One region of the Arthrobacter sp. Dra40 genome, then DNA from elsewhere that is predicted to be linked to it. Evidence: riboswitches for the same ligand, from Rfam matches in the RefSeq annotation. Region 1 holds a riboswitch; each other region holds the start of a gene.
What was found. A riboswitch is a leader RNA that binds a small molecule or an ion and turns the genes downstream of it on or off. The one in region 1 is predicted to bind S-adenosylmethionine.

Region 1 (4,141 bases):
TCCGATCTTCGACCGCATCGCCGCAGGAGCGCTGGACCGCGAACTGGCCCGCGAGCTGCCGTTTGAGCAGATCGGCTGGCTGAAGGACGCCGGCTTTGGCGCCGCCCGGATCCCCGCCGAACTCGGCGGCGACGGGCTGGACTGGGAAGAGTTCACCGAACTGCTGATCGAACTGGCCGCCGCGGACAGCAACATTCCGCAGGCGCTGCGCTCGCATATTGCGCTGGTGGAGGAGAACCTGTACCAGCACGGCCGCGGCGGGGACCGCAGCGGCTGGCTGCAGCGCTTCGCCTCCGGCCAGCTGGCCGGCAACGCGTGGACCGAACCGGGCGCCGGCGGCACCGCCACGGTGCTGTCCGAAGCCGGCGGCAAGCTGGTGCTGAACGGGCGCAAGTTCTACACCACGGGCACCATCTTCGCCGACTGGATCGACGTCACCGCCAAGCGGCCCGACGGCTCGGATGTCTCGGTGATCATCGCCACCAAGACAGCCGGCGTGGAAACCTACGACGACTGGGACGGCTTCGGCCAGCGGCTGACCGGCAGCGGCACCACGGTGTTCACCGACGCCGAGGTGGACCCGGCCAACGTGTCCGCGTTCGCCGACCGCTTCCCGTACCAGACGGCGCTCTACCAGCACATCCTGCTGGTGGCCCTGGCCGGCATCGCGCAGGCGGTCACCACCGACGCCGCCACCAACGTGCGGGAACGCAAGCGGGTGTTCGGCCACGGCAACGCGCCGCTGGTCCGGCACGACGCGCAGATCCTGCAGGTGGTCGGCGACATCAGCGCCAAGGCCTACGCCGCCAGGGCGACCACCCTGAGCGTGGCGCGCGCGTTGGATCGGGTCTTCGCGTCCCGGCTCCAGACCGCCGACGCCGAGAAGGCGGCCAACATCGCCGTCGAACTGGAATCCGGCCAGGCCCAGATTGTGCTCAGCACGCTGGTGCCGGAGGCCGCCGGCGAGCTGTTCAACACGCTCGGCGCCTCCTCCACCAGCACCGGCAAGTCGTTGGACCGGCACTGGCGCAATGCCCGCACGGTCGCCACGCACAACCCGTTCATCTACAAGTCCCGGATCGTGGGCGATTGGGAAGTCAACGCCGCCGAACCCCCGTTCGTCTGGACGATCGGCGAGGCCAACGCCGACGCCGCGCGCCAGCCACACACCCCCGCCGCCCGTTCCGCGGCCGTCTAAGAAGAAGGCAAGCCATGTCTGTTTCCAATCCCCAAAGAACTTTGGCGGCATCCGCAGCCGCACCCGAAGTAAGCGACCCCGACGCCGGAACCGCGCCGCGGCTCTCCGGCCGACTGGGCGTCGCCAGCATCGTGCTGATTGTGGTGGCCGCCGCGTCGCCGCTGGGCGTCATCGGCGGAACGGTTCCGCTGGCCATCGCCAGCGGCAACGGCGCCGGCCTCCCGTTCATCTACCTGCTGGCCACCGCAATCCTGCTGTTGTTCGCCGTCGGGTTCACCACCATGACGCCGCATGTGCCGTCGGCCGGCGCGTTCTACAGCTACGTGGACAAGGGCCTCGGCCGCCGCGCCGGACTGGGCGCGGCCTTCGTCGCCTTGCTCTCCTACCTCGCGCTGGAAGCCGGCGTCTACGGGCTCTTTGCCCCGGCCGTCGACGAGGTGGTCCGCGCCTACGGTGGCCCCTCACTGCCCTGGTGGGTGTGGGCCGCCGCCGCGGTGGTTGCCGTGGCCTGGCTGGGCCACCGCAACATCGAGTTGTCCGGAAAGGTGCTGGCCGTGCTGCTGGTGGCCGAAGTGCTGATCGTGCTGGTCCTGGACGCCGCCATCGTCTTTGGCGGCGGCGGGTCCGAGGGCCTCTCCACCGGGTTCCTCACCCCGTCCACCGTGCTGTCCGGGGCACCCGGGATTGCGCTGCTGTTCGCCATCCTGAGCTTCATCGGCTTCGAAGCCACCGCCGTTTTCCGGGATGAGGCCCGCGATCCGGACAAGACGATCCCGCGTGCCACGTACGTGGCCCTGCTGGTGGTGGGCGGCTTCTACGCCCTCTCCAGCTGGTTGCTGATCAGCGTCTGGGGCGATGGCGGCATCGTGCAGAAGGCCACGGACGCGCCCGGCACCCTGCTCTCCGAGACCACCGCGCTCTACCTGGGCACGGCTGGCAGCCACATTGTCCAGGTCCTGCTCGCCACCAGCCTGTTCGCGTGCATCCTGTCCTTCCACAACATCAGCTCACGCTATTTCTTCCAGCTGTCGGGGCAGGGCATCTTCCCCACCAAGCTGGCCAGCACCCACGCGAAGCACCGCTCTCCGCACCGGGCCTCCGGAGCGGCCACGGCAGTGGTGGCCCTGTTCCTGCTGGCCGCCGTCGTGGCAGGCTGGGATCCGATCGTGCAGTTCTACACCTGGTTCGCCGGCTTCTCCTCCCTGGGCGTGGTGGTGCTGATGACGCTCACCAGCGTCGCCGTGCTGGTCTTCTTCCGTCGCCAGGCAGCACCGGCCCGCAGTTGGAAGCGCTCGGTCGCCCCAGCACTCGGGCTGCTCGGGCTGCTGGGAATCCTGGGCCTGATCCTGCAGAACCTCCCGACCCTGGTCGGCAACAGCGTGCCGCTGGCCATCGCCGTCGTGGTGCTGATCCTGGCCTGCTTCGGGGCCGGAGCGGTGGTGGGATCAAAGCGGCCCCAGGCCGCAGCCGGCGCCGCACCGACGTCGTGATTTCTTACCCCGCGTGACGCGCAACATTTCCCTCAGGGCGCCTGCGGGTGTCCAATGGAGGAGTACCCATCCAGAGCGGCCGAGAGACCTGGCTTGTTGACGCCGCAGCAACCCCCTCATTGTGAGGAAGGTGCTACCGCCAGGACCGATGGAGAAGCTCGATCTCTCGTTGGTTCCTTAGGGCCACTGCATGCCCGCCGGGGACCGGCGCGGGCTCTTCTCATCAGCAAAGGAGCCTGACATGACCTTGAACAAGCAGCAGCATAACTCCCAGCGCCAGATACGCTTCAACGCCTTCGACATGAACTGCGTGGGGCACCAGTCGCCCGGACTGTGGCGCCACCCGCAGGACAAGTCCGCCACCTACAACACCATCGGCTACTGGACGCATCTGGCCAAGGTGCTGGAGAAGGGCCTGTTCGACGGCCTGTTCATTGCCGACGTGCTCGGCACCTACGACGTCTTTGGTTCGTCCAACGAGACGACGCTGCGGGCCGGCACGCAGGTCCCGGTGAATGATCCGTTCATGTTGGTGTCCGCCATGGCAGCGGTCACCGAGAACCTCGGTTTCGGTGTCACCGCGGGCACCGCCTATGAGCACCCGTACCCGTTTGCCCGCCGCCTGGCCACGCTGGACCACCTGACCAACGGCCGCGTCGGCTGGAACGTGGTGACCGGCTACCTGCCCTCGGCCGCCCGCAACATGGGCCAGGAAGACCAGTTGGAGCACGACGAGCGTTACAACCACGCCGACGAATACCTCGAGGTCATCTACAAGCTGCTCGAGGGTTCGTGGGAAGACGACGCGGTGGTCAAGGACCGCGAGTCAGGCGTTTTCACCGACCCCGCGAAGGTCCACGAAATCCGCCACGAGGGCAAGTACTTCAAGGTGCCGGGGATCGCGATCACCGAGCCGAGCCCGCAGCGCACCCCGGTGATCTTCCAGGCGGGCGCCTCCAAGCGCGGCACCCAGTTCGCCGCGGAGAACGCCGAAGCCGTGTTCGTCACCTGCCCCACTAAGGAAATGCTCGCGGCGGCGGTGAAGAAGATCCGCGACGCCGCTGAGGCCGCTGGCCGGGGCCGCTACGACGTCCGCATTTACGCCATGCAGACCGTGGTGACCGGGCCGGACGACGCCACCGCCCAGGCCAAGTTCGAGGATTATAAGTCCTACGCGGACGTCAACGGCGCGCTGGCCCTGATTTCGGGCTGGATGGGCGTGGACCTGTCCACCTACGGCCCGGACGACGTGATCGGCGAGAACGTGAAGTCCAACGCCATTCAGTCCTCGGTGGAAACCTTCCAGAAGGCCTCCGGCGACAGCGGCAAGCCATGGACCATCCGCCAACTGGCCGAATGGGTCGGCGTCGGCGGCTTCGGCCCGATCACGGTCGGTTCCGGCAAGGACGTGGCAGCCAAGTTGGTGGAGTGGGTCGAAGAGACCGACGTGGAC
Region 2 (4,141 bases), on a different contig from region 1:
TCCTGCCCGTCCGGGAACTTGCGGTTGCCGGGCACGGCGTGGCGGCCCAGTCGTTCTTCGAACGGGGTCAGATCCCCGACCTCCACGCACCAACCCATCCAGCCGCCGCCGGCTTCGGACCGTGCACGGACCGCCTGGCCGAAGGGGGCCTTGTCCGACGCGGGGTGGTCCAGGACCTCCACGACCTCCAGGTAGTGGTGGTCGGTGAGGGGGAAGATCATATTGCGGGTGCCGAAGCGGGGATGCACCCCGCCCTTGACTGCGTCGATGCCCAGAGCTGCGGCTATCCGCTCTGAAGTGGCAGCCAGACCGTCGGGTTCAGCAGCATAGGAAACATGGTCGAAGCGCATGGCTATATCTTGGCACTTTGTGAACCCGCTCTCGACTTAGGGTGACCTAAGTCACTCGGTTGTCGCTGCGGCTCTTCACCATAGGTCATGAGCAAAGCGGGCAGCCATGGCACGGCCTCAAACAGGGGAGAAGCTCTGCCGTGCGCGCCCCAAAGTGCGGGGAGCGGCCCAGCCGCGCCCGCCCCCACGATGCGGGGAAAGGCTGTGCCGCGGCCGGTCATAAGGTGTCACATTCTTGCGGCTGGACGCCTGGCCACGGACACTGGAAGCAGGTCATGAGTGCCAGCGTGAAACCCCGGTTTGCTGGCCGGCAACCCTCCAACCGCGTGGGGTGCCCCGGGTGAAGACCAGGCAGCCGCCATGAGGCGGTGCGCAAGCGCGGGTCACACCCGGGATAGACATGCCGGCACGGCCGGATCCCGGATGACCCCTTCCACTGAAGGAGTTGCACCATGTCCACTGCAGATTGGTCCTTTGAGACCCGTCAGATTCACGTAGGCCAGGAGCCGGATGCCGCAACAGGCGCCCGGGCCCTGCCGATCTACCAGACAACCTCGTTCGTCTTCCCCAGCACGCAGAGCGCCGCGGACCGCTTTGCCTTGTCCGAACTGTCGCCTATCTACACCAGGATCGGCAACCCCACCAGCGAGGCAGTCGAGACCCGGATCGCGAACCTCGAAGGCGGCGTCGGCGCCCTGCTGCTCGCCTCGGGACAGGCAGCATCAACCTTCTCCATCCTGAACCTCGCCGAGGCCGGCGACCATATCGTGGCCAGTCCCAGCCTGTACGGCGGCACCTACAACCTGCTCCGCACCACGCTGCCCAAGTTCGGCATCGACGTCACCTTCGTCGAGGATCCGGACAACCTGCAGCAGTGGCGCGACGCTGTGAAACCGAACACCAAAGCGTTCTTCGGCGAGGTCGTCTCCAATCCGCGCCAGGACGTGCTGGACCTGGAGGGCGTCAGCGCCATCGCCCATGAGAACGGTGTGCCGCTGATTGTCGATAACACGTTGGCAACCCCGTACCTGATCCGCCCGATTGAGTGGGGTGCTGACATCGTGCTCCATTCGGCCACCAAGTACCTCGGCGGCCACGGGACCGCCATCGGCGGGGTGATCGTGGATGGCGGCACCTTCGACTTCGCCGCGGACCCCGGCAAGTTCCCGGGCTTCAACACTCCGGACGAGACCTACAACGGGTTGATCTTCGCCCGCGACCTGGGGGTCAACGGTGCCTTGGGTGCCAACCTGGCCTACATCCTCAAGGCCAGGGTGCAGTTGCTGCGCGATCTGGGGTCCGCCATTTCGCCGTTCAATGCGTTCCTGATCGCCCAGGGACTGGAGACGCTGAGCCTGCGCGTGGAGCGGCACGTGGCGAACGCGCAGAAGGTCGCCGAATTCCTGGAAGGGCACGACGACGTTACCTCCGTCGCGTACCTCGGCCTGCCCTCGAGCCCGTGGTACGACCGCGGCCGCAAGTACGGTCCGAAGGGCACCGGCGCCATCGTTTCCTTCGAGATCAAGGGCGGCATCGAAGCCGGCAAGCGCTTTGTGGACGGCCTTGAACTGCATTCGCACGTGGCCAACCTGGGCGATGTCCGCTCGCTGGTGATCCACCCGGCGTCGACCACCCACGCCCAGCTCTCGGCCTCGGAGCGGCTCGCCGCCGGGGTGACGGACGGGCTGGTCCGGCTGTCGGTGGGCATCGAGAACGTCAACGACATCATCGCCGACCTGGAGGCCGGTTTCCGCGCCGCCAAGGGTGCGGACGACTAGGCAAGCAGGTAGAGCGCAGCGTGACGATAGTGCAACCGCAGGAACTGGTGGAACAGGCGACGGACGGCCTTCTGCGCCGGATGCCTCTTGGCGCCCTGGAACTGGAGGCCGGCGGCTATCTGCCCGAGGTGGTCCTCGGCTATGAAACCTGGGGCACCTTGAATGCGGACGCGTCCAACGCTGTCCTGATCGAACACGCCCTGACCGGCAGCACGCATGTCGCGCGCGGTTACTCCGACGAGGACGGCTGGTGGGATGATCTGGTGGGTCCCGGTGCCACGATCGACACGGAGCGCTATTTCGTAGTGGCCGCCAACATGGTTGGCGGCTGCTACGGCTCCACCGGCCCCGCGTCCCCCGCGCCGGACGGGACACCGTGGGGGTCACGGTTTCCGTTCGTCACGATCCGCGATTCGGTCCGGGCCGAAGCGCGCCTGGCCGACGCGCTGGGCATCCGGCGCTGGCACACAGTACTCGGCGGGTCGATGGGTGGCGCCCGCGCGCTTGAATGGGCGGTAACGTTCCCGGAGCGCACAGCCCGGTGCGCAGTCCTGTCGTGCGGCGCCGCGAGCACCGCTGAGCAAATTGCCTTCGCGCAGGCGCAGGTCGCCGCCATCCGGCTGGACCCGCACTTCGCCGGCGGCGACTTTTACGACGGTCCTGCTCCCGAGGCCGGACTCGGCATTGCCCGGCGCATTGCGCACATCAACTACCGCGCAGAGCCGGAGCTGGAGTACCGGTTCGGACGCAGGCCGCAGGCGGAGGAGCAGCCGTTCGGCGGTATCACGCCGTCCGCACGTGGCCGCTATGCAGTGGAAAGCTACCTCGACTACCAAGCGGACAAGCTCGTCGCGCGCTTTGACGCCAACAGCTACATCCTGCTCACCGAGGCCCTGGTCAGCCACGACATTGCCCGGGGCCGGGGCTCACTCGAGCAGACGCTCGGCGGCCTCACCGAAACGCAGTTCTTCATCGCCGCCGTGGATTCCGATCGCCTGTACTTTCCCGAACAGTCGCGGCAGCTGGCCGAGGCGCTGCCCGGGGCAGTCAAGGTCCACACCATTGAAACGCCGCTGGGCCACGACGGCTTCCTCACCGATATCCACCAGCTGCATGAGGCCCTCACCGAGGCGTTCTTCGCGCCCGCCTAATGGTTCGTCCCGCCAACCTGAAAGCTGCATGAGTACGACGGCGGGGTCCGCCATCAGGGCGGATCCCCGCCCGTGTCCGGGATGAGGTTGAGGGGACGGTCAAGCCACATCGAGCGGGGCATCGGATCAGGTTGAACGGGACGTCAGATCAGTTCGATCGTGACCGGCCGCCGCAGAAATGCTGCGTAGCGTTCCACGGCCAAGCCCACGGCGTGTCGCTCCGACTCAGTGAATGACCGCAGCGGCCTGAGCCGCAGCTGCGCCGCGCCGGGCCCGAGCACGTGTTTCCAGTTGGCCACCATCTTCCCGTCCAGCAGCAGCACGTGCATCGGCACCGTACTACTGAGAGCTGCCGGGGCAGCGCCGTCGAGATAGCCGCGGGTCTTGGAGTAGCCCATCACATATTCGTCGTAGCACTGGATCAGGTCAGCCCGGGGCAGTTCATCATTGGCAACGGCCGTACTTCCGGCTGTTCCGGCGGCCGGGGAATACCAGAGCTGTACGCCCTCGGCTTCGGTCCGTTCGAGTCCGTCGTGGCCGCCGGCTTCCAAGCCGCGCGCGATGTCAGCCTGTGGAAGGTTGGACCAGTCGGAGCAGTCCTTCACGGCCGCTGGTCCGCGGCTGGCGAAGTACCGGGCGGTCAACTGTGACAGTGCTGCGTCGCGGTCGAAATCCGCCGGCAGCGGCGGTACCCGCTCGTCGAAGGACGCGTAGGTTTGCTGGAGGGCACCGGAATCCGCAGTGCGTGGCGGGCCGCTGACCAGCACGCGGTCGATTTCGGCGTGGAACACCAGGTGCCCCAGCCGCTGGCCGCGCAGCGGCGCGCCGTTCAGCCGCACCCCGTCGTCCGCCAGCAGCCCCG
Region 3 (4,141 bases), on a different contig from region 1:
CCGCCGTGGAGGCGGCGCTGGACATTGGCATCAGGATTTTCGACCACGCCGACATCTACGCCCACGGCAAGGCGGAGGCGGCCTTCGGCCGGGTGCTGGCCGAGCGTCCGGAACTCCGGGAAACCATCCAGCTGCAGAGCAAATGCGGCATCCGGCTGCCGGTTCCCGGACTGGTCGGCCAGTACGACTCATCCCGCGCGGCGATCGTGGCCGGCACCGAGGAAAGCCTGCGCCGCCTGCACACCGATCACCTGGACACGCTGCTGATCCACCGGCCGGATCCGCTGGCCCCGACTGAAGAGATTGCCGAGGCGTTCAGCGGCCTCCGGCTGGCCGGAAAGGTCCGCCGCCTGGGTGTCTCGAACATGTCCGGCGAGCAGATGAGGTGGCTGCAGGCGGCGCTTGACGAGCCGCTCGCAGTGAACCAGCTGGAAATGAGCCTGTACCGGCGGGACTGGCTTGAATCAGGCGTGCTGGTCAACCACCCGCAAGGCGCGGCCGTCAGTTTCCCGCACGGCACCCTGGAGTATTGCGCTGCCCACGCGGTGGAACTGCAGGCCTGGGGCTCGCTGGCACGGGGCCGCTACAGCGGCCGGCCGGCGGAGCCGGGTGCCGGCGACGAGGGCGCCGCTGGCGACGGCGGCGAGGGCGCCGCGGATGGGGCGGCGGCGGCTTTGGTCTCCGAGCTGGCCCGGGACAAGGGCTGCACGCAGGAAGCGGTGGTGCTGGGCTGGCTGCTGCGCCATCCGGCCAAAATCCGCCCGGTCGTGGGTACCAGCAATCCGGATCGGATCAAGGCCTGCGCCCAGGCCGAGGAGATCGGCGCCGCGATGACCCGGCAGGAATGGTACACGCTGTGGGTGGCGGCGCGAGGGCGCCCGCTGCCCTAGACGAACGCGGGCTGCACCAGCCTGCGGAACGCGGAGTCGTGGAAGACCAGCGGTTCGTGCGCGCCGTCGTGCGTGCTCAGTGCGTGTACCTCCAGCAGCACCACGTGGTGGTCGCCGGCCGGGAACTCCTGATATACCGAGCAATCCAGCCACAGCGCTGCCTCGTTGAGGAACAGTGCGTCCTGATCGGTGCGGTGCAGGCTCAGCCCGGCGAAGCGGTCGCCGTTCTTGGAAGCAATCTGGCGGCAGACGCCGTCGTGCTCTGTGCTCAGCACCGAAACGCCGATCCGACCGGACTGGCGGACCAGCGGCCAGGTCCGGGAGGTGTTCTGGACGGCGAACATCACCAGCGGCGGCTCCAGCGAAACGCCCACGGTGAAGGAGGAGGCGATGATGCCTTGCGGCTTGCCGTCGATGACGGCGCAGAGCGCTGCGATCCCGGAGGGAAAGCGCCCGAAGGCGGAGCGAAGGGTGTTCGGGGTCAAGTCGTTGTGCAGGGACATGGCCATCCTTGAAGCTCAGGCGCATCCGCTGCTGCCGAAGGATACGCGTACTTGCCTGCCGACAAACCCGGCTGGCCGAATCATCACCTGGAGCACCCCGCTACGGTAGAGGGTTGCCGGCCAACTAGCCAGGGCTGTGAAGTTGGCGCTCGTGATTCATTTCCAAGGTAAGAGCGGGACGTGACCCAGGTCAAACGCGGGTAACAGTTCGTTAAAAACTCCGTGGGCCAGGCATTGGCCCGGACTCCGCTGCCTCAGGCGTCGGCCGGCTGTTCCGCGCCGCGGTTCAGCCGGAAGGGATGGGCAGGATAGACGCCCAGAATCCGGATTTCTGTGGTGAAGAATTCCAGTTCCTCGAAGGCATGGACCATTGACTGGTCCTCCGGATGGCCTTCGACGTCCACCATGAACATGGTGGCCGCGAATTCGCCGCCGACCATGTAGCTCTCCAGTCGGGTCATGTTGATGCCGTTGGTCGCGAACCCGCCGAGCGCCTTGTACAGTGCCGAGGGAACGTTCCGCACCCGGAACACAAAGCTGGTCACGGCGGGACCGGGCAACTCCTCGCGGCTGGGGACGGGCCGTCGGTCGGCCAGCACCACAAACCGGGTGGTGTTCGTTGGGTCGTCTTCCACTTTCTCGGCGAAGACTTGCAAGCCGTAAAGCTCGGCGGCCATCGGCGGCGCCAGCGAGACCTTGGTGGGATCGTTCCACTCAGCAACTTCACGGGCCGAGCCGGCGGTATCACCAGCGATGACCGGCGTCAGTCCCAACCTGCGGATCAGCTTGCGGCACTGTCCCAAGGCATGGATGTGGCTGTGCACTTCACGGGCCTGTTCCACCGTGGCCCCCGGAATGCCGAGCAGGCTGAAGCGGATGGGCAGGAAGAATTCCTCCACGATCTGCAGCGTGGTCCTGGGCAGCAGGGCATGGATGTCCGCCACCCGGCCAGCGATCGAGTTGTCAATGGGGATCATGGCCAGGTCGGCCTCGCCGCTCGTGACGGCGGCAAAGGCGTCTTCAAAGCTGGCGCACGGCACCGCGTCCCAGCCGGGCCGGACCTCAAGGCATGCCATATGCGAGTTCGAGCCGGGTTCACCTTGGTACGCGATTGCTGGAGCCATGGGCGAAATTATCCCACCGGGACAGCCCGGGGCTTTATTCGGCGGGCTCCGGCCGGCGTCATAAAGCGGAGCGACGCGCCGATAGAGTGGAGGGCGTGGAAGGATCCAACCCCCGTGCCGTTGCCCTCTGGCTCGCTGCTGCCGTCGTCGCGCTCTTCGCCGTCAGCCTGACGGTGATGCCGTCCATCATGGGGCTGGACATCATGCCTGCGCTGATCGTGGTGTCCGTGCTGCTGATTATCGGCGCCGGAGTGCTGGCGGGGATGGCGATTGCAGCCAGGCGGTCCGGGCGGCGGTAGGGCCGAACCCGCGTATGGTCAGGCGACGACGCCGAAGCCTCCGGTCCACGGGAGCTCTCGGCGGCAGCCAAGGAGATCTGCAGGAATCCGAGGGCCTCGAGTTCCCGGGCCCGGGACAGCGCGCCGGCATCGATGGCTTTCAGCCCGGCGGCGGTGACCACCTCGGCCAGCTGGGACTTGGCCGCGGCGTCGTCCCCGGCCATGAGCACGGTGGTGGGCAGGCCGCCGACGGTCCCGGAGGACAACGTGGCGGCGAGGGTGGTGTTGAAGGCCTTGACCACGCGCGAGTCCGGCAGCGAGGCGCTGAGTTCGGCTGCCGCCGAGCTATCAGAGGGCACGGTGAGCGAGTCGAAGGTTTCAAAGTTCACCGGGTTGGTGATGTCGACGACCACCTTTCCCGCCAACTGATCGCCGCGGTTGCGGACGATGTCGGACAGGGCGGGGTACGGCACTGCGAGGACAACAATGTCGCCGGTTACGGGTCTGGTGTCATCGTGGCCGAACGTCTCGACCACGTTTCCGCCTTTGCTGACCACGCTGGAGATGGCCTGGCCCATCTTGCCGGTACCGATGATGCTGACGTTTGCCACGGGAACGCTCCTCAGATCTGCCGGAATGCCTGAACGTACGAGCGAAACGGTAGCAGCATGGCACCGGGGGTCAAGGCTTGCAGCGGGATAGTGCTGGTGGCCTCAGCCGGTGTAGCGGGTCCTAGTCGAGGTGGGATTCCTGGGTGATGCCGTAGGGCACCTCGTCGCTCAGTTCCACGGTGAACTGCCCGGGGCCGGTGCGGGTGACCAGTATGCCGCAATCGCCGTCGAGGGCGGCGATTTTCTGCAATTCTTCCACCGCAGCATTGAGTAGATCGTGGGCCTCGGAGGCCGTCTGTGCCGTCAAAGACTTGGTAGCCAAAGTCGTGGCCATGGTTCTGCCTTTCGTGACCGGAGGCTGCCGCAGAGGAGAAAGAAAACGGTAGCTTGCGGCCGGAACGTGGTGCCCATGCGGAACGGTGCATGGAGGTTTACATTGTGCCATTCCAATGGACATCAGATGAATTTTCAAGCGGCGTGGCGGACAACACTCCTCTCGCGACTTAGTACCGCTGGCGCGGGTTTGGCGGGGATCGGCGCCAGAGGAGTGTGGCGAAGAATACGTAGCGGGGGCAGACGTTACGGGGCGGGCTGCCGATAGTGGGAAGCATGAGCTACCGCCACATCCCTTCAGCTGCCGGCCTGACCGTATGGGGCATCGTCCTCTTCGTTGCAGGAGGTGCATTGAGCGGATGGATGTCGGCCTCGGCGGTCCGCGAGTCCTTCCTGGACGCC

Region 2: it holds a riboswitch for S-adenosylmethionine, as region 1 does, so the genes downstream of both, AC5RWT_RS31890 (bifunctional o-acetylhomoserine/o-acetylserine sulfhydrylase) here and AC5RWT_RS17325 (LLM class flavin-dependent oxidoreductase) in region 1, are expected to answer to the same signal.
Region 3: it holds a riboswitch for S-adenosylmethionine, as region 1 does, so the genes downstream of both, AC5RWT_RS16460 (flavin reductase family protein) here and AC5RWT_RS17325 (LLM class flavin-dependent oxidoreductase) in region 1, are expected to answer to the same signal.

Annotation. Positions count from the first base shown of each region.
Region 1 covers NZ_JBNHHB010000042.1:8,768-12,908, reverse strand. Annotated here, with positions in the region: gene AC5RWT_RS17335 (acyl-CoA dehydrogenase family protein) at 1-1,198, shown strand, start outside; gene AC5RWT_RS17330 (APC family permease) at 1,213-2,688, shown strand; SAM riboswitch class I at 2,752-2,843, shown strand; gene AC5RWT_RS17325 (LLM class flavin-dependent oxidoreductase) at 2,930-4,141, shown strand, end outside.
Region 2 covers NZ_JBNHHB010000224.1:59-4,199, forward strand. Annotated here, with positions in the region: partial or broken gene AC5RWT_RS31885 (VOC family protein) at 1-350, opposite strand, end outside; SAM riboswitch class IV at 622-735, shown strand; gene AC5RWT_RS31890 (bifunctional o-acetylhomoserine/o-acetylserine sulfhydrylase) at 803-2,128, shown strand; gene metX (homoserine O-acetyltransferase MetX) at 2,209-3,279, shown strand; gene AC5RWT_RS31900 (winged helix DNA-binding domain-containing protein) at 3,423-4,141, opposite strand, start outside.
Region 3 covers NZ_JBNHHB010000037.1:28,892-33,032, reverse strand. Annotated here, with positions in the region: gene AC5RWT_RS16465 (aldo/keto reductase) at 1-890, shown strand, start outside; gene AC5RWT_RS16460 (flavin reductase family protein) at 887-1,393, opposite strand; SAM riboswitch class IV at 1,436-1,550, opposite strand; gene AC5RWT_RS16455 (prephenate dehydratase) at 1,648-2,517, opposite strand; gene AC5RWT_RS16450 (NADPH-dependent F420 reductase) at 2,576-3,406, opposite strand; gene AC5RWT_RS16445 (hypothetical protein) at 3,528-3,740, opposite strand; gene AC5RWT_RS16440 (hypothetical protein) at 4,016-4,141, shown strand, end outside.